Chelatococcus sp. HY11: one gene and its partner. The protein of the gene in region 2 interacts with the protein of the main gene of each other region in a pairwise test. Links are inferred from orthologs where the notes say so. Each region holds a gene or a part of one and is shown on either strand. Other genes may lie near its edges.

What was found. The genes of interacting proteins can lie anywhere in the genome.
Region 1: the proteins of leuS (region 2) and ligA interact in binary tests that used the Escherichia coli proteins (3 or more experiments, as listed by UniProt). The link is inferred for Chelatococcus sp. HY11 from one-to-one orthologs.

What each region holds. Positions count from the first base shown.
Region 1 is NZ_JAHBRX010000001.1:236,660-240,022, forward strand. Bases 113-3,057 are described here. They hold ligA (NAD-dependent DNA ligase LigA), read left to right. Parts: upstream 113-495; coding sequence 496-2,619; downstream 2,620-3,057. Other genes in these bases: recN (DNA repair protein RecN), read left to right, coding at 113-408; KIO74_RS01250 (50S ribosomal protein L11 methyltransferase), read left to right, coding at 2,899-3,057. Outside these bases: more of recN, read left to right, coding at 1-112; more of KIO74_RS01250, read left to right, coding at 3,058-3,363. UniProt on the Escherichia coli protein: DNA ligase that catalyzes the formation of phosphodiester linkages between 5'-phosphoryl and 3'-hydroxyl groups in double-stranded DNA using NAD as a coenzyme and as the energy source for the reaction.
Region 2 is NZ_JAHBRX010000001.1:3,442,154-3,445,789, reverse strand. The notes cover bases 378-3,595. They hold leuS (leucine--tRNA ligase), read right to left. Parts: upstream 3,218-3,595; coding sequence 578-3,217; downstream 378-577. Other genes in these bases: KIO74_RS15700 (YggS family pyridoxal phosphate-dependent enzyme), read left to right, coding at 3,440-3,595; lptE (LPS assembly lipoprotein LptE), read right to left, coding at 378-591. Also shown: holA (DNA polymerase III subunit delta), read right to left, coding at 1-27; more of lptE, read right to left, coding at 34-377; more of KIO74_RS15700, read left to right, coding at 3,596-3,636.

The sequences.
Region 1 (3,363 bases), 3.2 Mb from region 2 along the record:
CCGGGACCGCTGATGAAGGTGGCGTCGGGCGGCGAATTGTCCCGCTTCATGCTGGCGCTGAAGGTGGTGCTCGCCGATCGCGGCTCCGCGCCGACGCTGGTGTTCGACGAGATTGACACGGGCGTCGGCGGAGCGGTGGCCGATGCCATCGGCGCGCGGCTCGGGAGAATGGCGGATCAGGTTCAGGTCATCGCCGTCACCCACGCGCCTCAGGTGGCCGCGCGCGCCGACAGCCATTTCCTGATCGCCAAGGAGGCCGTGTCAGCGAAGGACAAGCGCGTCGCGACGCGGGTGCTGCCGCTTGAGGCGGATACGCGGCGCGAGGAGATCGCCCGCATGCTGGCCGGAGCCACGATCACCGAAGAGGCCCGCGCCGCCGCTGCCCGGCTTCTGGAAGCGGCGGGGTGAAGGCTTTATAAGGCGGGCTTCGGGATTCTCTCCGTCATCGCCGAGCTAGCGCGCTACGCGATTCGGGGCGACAGGAAGAGACGAGCCATGTCACAGGATAATTCCCTCCGTACTGTCGCCGTCGCTGTGCTCACGCCACGAGAGGCCAAGCGCGAGCATGCGGATCTCCAGGAGGAGATCGCCGGCCACGATATCCGCTATCACCAGCAGGATGCCCCGACGATCTCGGACGCGGAGTATGATGCGCTGCGGAGGCGTTATGACGAGATCGAGGCTCGTTTCCCGGCGTTGAAGACGGAAGACAGCCTGTCGGATAAGGTTGGCGCCACCCCCTCGGAGAAATTCGCCAAGATCCGGCACCGCGTGCCGATGCTGTCGCTGGCCAACGGGTTCGCCGACGATGACGTGCGTGATTTTGTGGGCCGTATCCGCCGTTTCCTCGACCTCAAGGCCGATGCGGAAATCGCTCTCACGGCCGAGCCCAAGATCGACGGGCTCTCGTTGAGCCTCCGCTACGAAGCGGGACACCTTGTCAGCGCCGCGACGCGCGGCGACGGCGAGGTGGGAGAGGATGTCACGGCCAACGCGCGCACGGTCGATGACATCCCGCAGACGCTCGATGCAGCCGATGTGCCTGACGTCATCGAGGTGCGCGGTGAGGTCTATATGCGGCATGCCGACTTCGCGGCGCTGAACGAGCGCCAGGCGGCGGCGGGCAAGCCGGTCTTCGCAAATCCGCGCAATGCCGCGGCGGGGTCGCTGCGCCAGCTCGACGCCTCGATCACCAAATCCCGTCCGCTCGCCTTCTTCGCCTATGCCTGGGGCGATCGGACAGCCTTGCCGGCCGAGACCCAGATGGGCGTGATCGAGGCCTTCGGGCGCTGGGGCTTCCGCATCAACCCCTGGATGAAGCGCTGCGAGACGGTCGAGGACCTGATCGCCCATTATCACGCTATCGAGGCCGAGCGCGCCAATCTCGGCTATGACATCGACGGCGTCGTCTACAAGGTGGACAGTCTGGCGCTGCAACAGCGCCTCGGTTTCGTATCCAGAGCGCCGCGGTGGGCGCTGGCACACAAATTTCCGGCCGAGCAGGCGATGACGGAACTTCTCGCGATCGAGATCCAGGTCGGACGCACAGGCGCGCTCACGCCGGTCGCGAAGCTCAAGCCTATCACGGTTGGCGGTGTGGTGGTCTCCAATGCGACCCTGCACAATGAGGACGAGATCGCCCGCAAGGACGTTCGGGTCGGGGACACCGTCGTCGTGCAGCGCGCCGGCGATGTCATTCCGCAAGTGGTCTCCGTGGTCGCCGACAAGCGGCCGGCCGGCGCAGTCCCCTACGTTTTCCCGAAGACCTGCCCGGTCTGCGGCAGCCACGCCGAACGCGAGATCAACCCGCGCACCGGGCGCGAGGACGTGGTGCGGCGCTGCACCGGCGGCCTCACCTGTCCCGCCCAGGCGATGGAGCGCCTCAAGCATTTCGTCTCGCGTGATGCCTTCGATATCGACGGGCTCGGTGACAAGCAGATCGAGCTGTTCTACCGCGAAGGCATGATCCATGCGCCGCAGGACATCTTCGCGCTGGAAGCCCGCGATAAGGCGAACCTGCAAAAGCTGAAGGACCGCGAGGGCTTCGGCGACACGAGCGTGCGCAATCTCTTCGCCTCGATCGAGGCGCGGCGGCATGTACCGGTCAATCGCTTCATCTTCGCGCTCGGCATCCGCCATGTCGGCGAGACGACCGCTCGCCTGCTTGCCCGGCATTTCGGCTCTTTCGATGCGCTCCGCGAGACTGCGACCCGCGCCGCCGACCAGGCGAGCGACGCCTGGGCCGAACTCACCGCCATCGACGGCATCGGCATCATCGTTGCCGAGGCTATCGTGCAGTTCTTCGCCGAGGCGCACAATCAGGCGACGCTCGATGCCATTCTGGCGGAGGTCACGCCGGAGCCCATGGAGGCCGTGCAGACCGACAGCCCGGTCGCCGGCAAGACGGTGGTGTTCACCGGTTCGCTCGAGCGCATGTCCCGCGATGAGGCGAAGGCCATGGCGGAAGGGCTTGGCGCCAAGGTGGCCGGATCCGTCTCCAAGAAGACCGACCTCGTGGTGGCCGGGCCGGGCGCCGGCTCCAAGCTTGCCAAAGCCAAGGAGTTCGACATCGAGGTGATCGATGAGGAGACATGGCTCCGGCGCGTCGGGCGGTTGTGAGCCGCGGCGTCAGGTCCAGCGCTGCAGATAAGAGGGCGGATCGATCCCTCCCCCGAAGGGGAGGGATCAGCGCCGCAGATGAGAAATAGGTAGCTTGGTGCACCGCGCCTGACTCGATAGATCGGTGAATTTGGCTCGCTCCTGCGGGTGCGGCCTGTGGCCGAGCCTTCGGCGTGTTTCGGCCTAGTCAAATCAGCTTCCGGACGTGACATTGCCGCTCCGCTGTGGTCATTGCATCGGAAAGCCGCGTGCGACCCATGTTTCTTGTGATTGGTACCCATGCTTGAAGGTCTTCCTCCCCACGCCCCTACCCATGTGCTGCGCATCGAGACCGACGAGGCGTCCGCCCGGCGGTTGACGGATCTGCTCGGGGAGGTGTTCGACCCTGCGGAGACGGCGGTCGCCGCCTTCGAGATCGAGCCTGAGGACCCCAAGGAAGGGAATGCCACCGCGCAGCCCTGGCTGCTCGAGGCCTATTTCTCGCGTGAGCCCAATGAGGAGGCCATTCGCGATCTCCTGCGCCTGATCGTCGGCGAGAAGGTGGATACGGCCGTGTTCGACGCGGTTGCGGCGAAGGACTGGGTGAAGGCGAGCCTCGATGGGCTCAAGCCGGTGCGTGCCGGGCGCTTCCTTGTGCACGGCGGGCATGACCGCGAGGTCGTGAAGACAAACGATATCGCGCTCGAAATCGAGGCGGCGCTGGCCTTTGGTACCGGTCACCACGGAACGACGCTCGGCTGCCTC
Region 2 (3,636 bases):
CGCATCGCTGGCCTTGACCGCGACCATCGGCGATCAGAGGCCCGCGACCTGCCGATTGGCCATCCGCGCCGCGAGCTGGGTCTTGATCTGCTCGGCCAGTTGCTTCGCGACCAGGATCTCCGCGTCGCGGGCCGCGCGCAGCGACGCGAAGCGTTGCGGGCTACGGTCGTAGGACGCGGACGCGACGGCCTTGCCGGTAAAGATGGGATCACCGCCGGTGTACGGCCGGAGCGTGTAGTTCGCGGTACCGATCAGCGTCGCGGATTGCGCGTTACCGGTGGACGAATCGACGATCGCCGTCTGCACGCGCTCGGACACTGTCATCTCAAGCCGGTAGCGCTTGTCACCGGCCGGGGCGCCTCCGTTCAGCGCGAAAACGGTCTCGTTGCGCAGGTAATGGGCCATGCGCTCCTGGCCGACGGCCGCGCCCATCGGAGCGACCTCGATCGCAGCCAGATCCGAGCGCACGGATGTGCCGGCGGACGTCGTCCCGTAAAGCGGACGGAAGCATCCGCCCAGCGACAGGGCGACGGCCAGTGTGAGCACAACGGGTAGAAGCGGTGCTCGACGCTTCACGTCAGGCGACGACATTCACGATCCTTTGCGGAACCACGATGATCTTCTTGATCGGCCGCCCCTCAACGGCCCGCTGCACAGCTTCCAACGCCAGGACCGCCGCCTCGACGGTGGCGGAATCCGCGTCGCGCGCGACGGTCACATCGCCGCGGCGCTTGCCGTTGACCTGGACCGGCAGCGTGATCTCGTCCTCGACGAGGAGCGAGCTGTCGGCCACGGGCCACGGGGTCTCGGCCACGAGGTTGGTATAGCCGAGAACCGACCAGCATTCTTCGGCGAGATGCGGCATCATTGGGGCGGCAAGCTGCACGAGGATAGTCGCCGCCTCGTAGAGCGCGAAACGCATGTCGGCCGAGATATCCTCGATACCGCCCGCCTCGCCCACCTGGCGCGCGCCGACGGCCGCCGCCTGAAGGGCGTTGGTGAGTTCGTAAAGCTGGGCGACCGCGCGGTTGAAGCGCAGGCGCTCGATATCCTCGCCTGCCGTCGCCAAGGCGCGGTGCGCGGCCTTGCGCAGCGCGAGCGAGGCCGCATCAAGCTCGGTGGCGGCCTGCTCGTCCTTCACGATGCCCGTGATGGTAGCCACCTCGTTCACGAGGCGCCAGACGCGCTGGACAAAGCGATGGGAGCTCTGCACCCCGTCCTCTGTCCAGATGACGTCGCGCTCCGGCGGCGAATCCGACAGCATGAAGAAGCGCGCGGTGTCTGCGCCGAAGGTGCCGATGATATCGTCAGGGTCGACCGTGTTCTTCTTCGACTTCGACATCTTCTCGATGGAGCCGATCTCGACATCGGCACCGTTCGACAACTCGATGGCGCGGCGCTCCCCCCCTTCGGTGGTGATGCGGATTTCGGACGGCTGCAGCCAGCGCCCGTCCGCGCCACGATAGGTCTCATGCACGACCATGCCCTGGGTGAACAGCCCCGCAAAGGGCTCATCCAGCCCGGAATGGCCGGTGGCACTCATCGCCCGCATGAAGAAACGGGAGTAGAGCAGATGCAGGATCGCATGCTCCACGCCACCGATGTACTGGTCCACCGGCAGCCAGCGATCGACCACCGCGCGGTCCGTGGGTTCCGTCTCCAGGAAAGGATCGGTGAAGCGCGCGTAATACCAGGACGAATCCACGAAGGTGTCCATGGTGTCAGTCTCGCGCACCGCCGGCTTGCCGCAGGTGGGGCAGGCCACGTGCTTCCATGTGGGATGACGGTCGAGCGGGTTGCCCGGCACGTCGAAGGAAACGTCCTCAGGCAGGGTCACGGGAAGGCTTTCCGCCGGCACCGGGACGACACCGCAGCTCTCGCAGTGAATGATCGGGATCGGGCAGCCCCAATATCGCTGGCGTGACACCCCCCAGTCGCGCAGGCGATAGTTCACCTTGCGCTCGGCCACCGGCCGCCCGTCGTAGTCGCGGCTTTCCAGGCGCTTGGCAACCTCCTCCTTGGCCTCGGGAATGCCGAAGCCATCCAGAAAGGCGGAGTTGAAGAGGCGGCCGTCACCGTCATAAGCCGTGTCGGTGACGGCGAAATCGTCAGAAGCGCCTTCCGGCCGCACGACCGCCTTCACCGGCAGGCCATAAGCCCGGGCGAACTCGAGGTCGCGCTGGTCATGCGCCGGGCAACCGAAGATGGCGCCCGTGCCGTAGTCCATCAGCACGAAATTGGCGACATAGACCGGCAGCGTCCAGTTGGGATCAAAGGGATGCACGGCCTTGATGCCGGTATCGAAACCGCGCTTCTCGGCCTTGTCGATGATTTCCTGCGCCGTGCCGGTGCGCTTGCATTCCTCGATGAAAGCCGCGAGTTCGGCATTGTCTTCGGCCGCCTTGCGGGCGATGGGGTGGTCGGCCGCGATCGCCACGAAGCTCGCACCGAACAACGTGTCCGGCCGCGTCGTATAGACCTCGACCTCGCTGGCATCGCCGTCCTGGAGCGCGAAACGGACCAGCAGGCCTTCCGACCGGCCGATCCAGTTCTTCTGCATGATGCGGACCTTCTCAGGCCAGCGCGTCAGCCCGTCGAGCGCGTTTTCCAGATCCTGCGCGTAACGTGTGATGGTGAAGAACCATTGCGTCAGCTCGCGTTGCTCCACCAACGCGCCCGAGCGCCACCCCCGGCCATCGATCACCTGCTCGTTGGCGAGCACCGTGTGGTCAACCGGATCCCAGTTGACGCGCGCGGTCTTGCGTGAGACCAGCCCCGCCTTCAGGAAATCGATGAACATGCGCTGCTGGTGGCGATAATAGGCAGGATCGCAGGTCGCGATCTCGCGGCTCCAGTCCAGCGACAGGCCCATGGACTTCAACTGATCGCGCATGGTCGCGATATTGGCGTAGGTCCACTCGCGAGGATGCACCCTGTTCGCCATCGCCGCGTTCTCGGCCGGCATGCCGAAGGCGTCCCAGCCCATGGGGTGCAGCACGTTGAAGCCTTTGGCGCGCTTGTAGCGCGCAACCACGTCGCCCATGGTATAGTTGCGCACGTGGCCCATGTGGATGCGTCCCGAAGGATAGGGGAACATCTCGAGCACGTAGTACTTCGGGCGCGGATCCGCATTGTCGGTGCGGAAAAGCTGACGCTCGTCCCACACCTTGCGCCATTTCGGCTCGGCTTCCTTCGGGTTGTAACGCTCCACGCTCATTGCTGTCGTCGGTCCGGTCGTTCGCTCCCGAGGGAGCGCAAAGTGAAGGGAATCGGCGCAGAACCGTGCCGCATGCGTCAAAAACGGCGCAGCGGCATTGCCTCACCGAGGTCGATCGGACTAGGACACGAATGAAGGAGGCGGTCAACAACAGGCCGCCTTTTAACGCCCTCTGTGGCCGGATGGACAACGACGGGCCCAGTGAAGGATTTGGTGAGCATCATGGCTAGCGCAGCGTCCACCGATACGAGCTCCGGGCACGCGGCAGCGACGCGGCTGGCAGCGGTTCGCGATGCGATTGCCCGCACCGCGCGCGAGGAAGGGCGCGATCCCTCGCAGGTCACGCTGGTCGCCGTCTCCAAGACATTCCCGGCGGAAGATATCCTGCCCGTGCTGGAGGCCGGCCAGCGTGTCTTCGG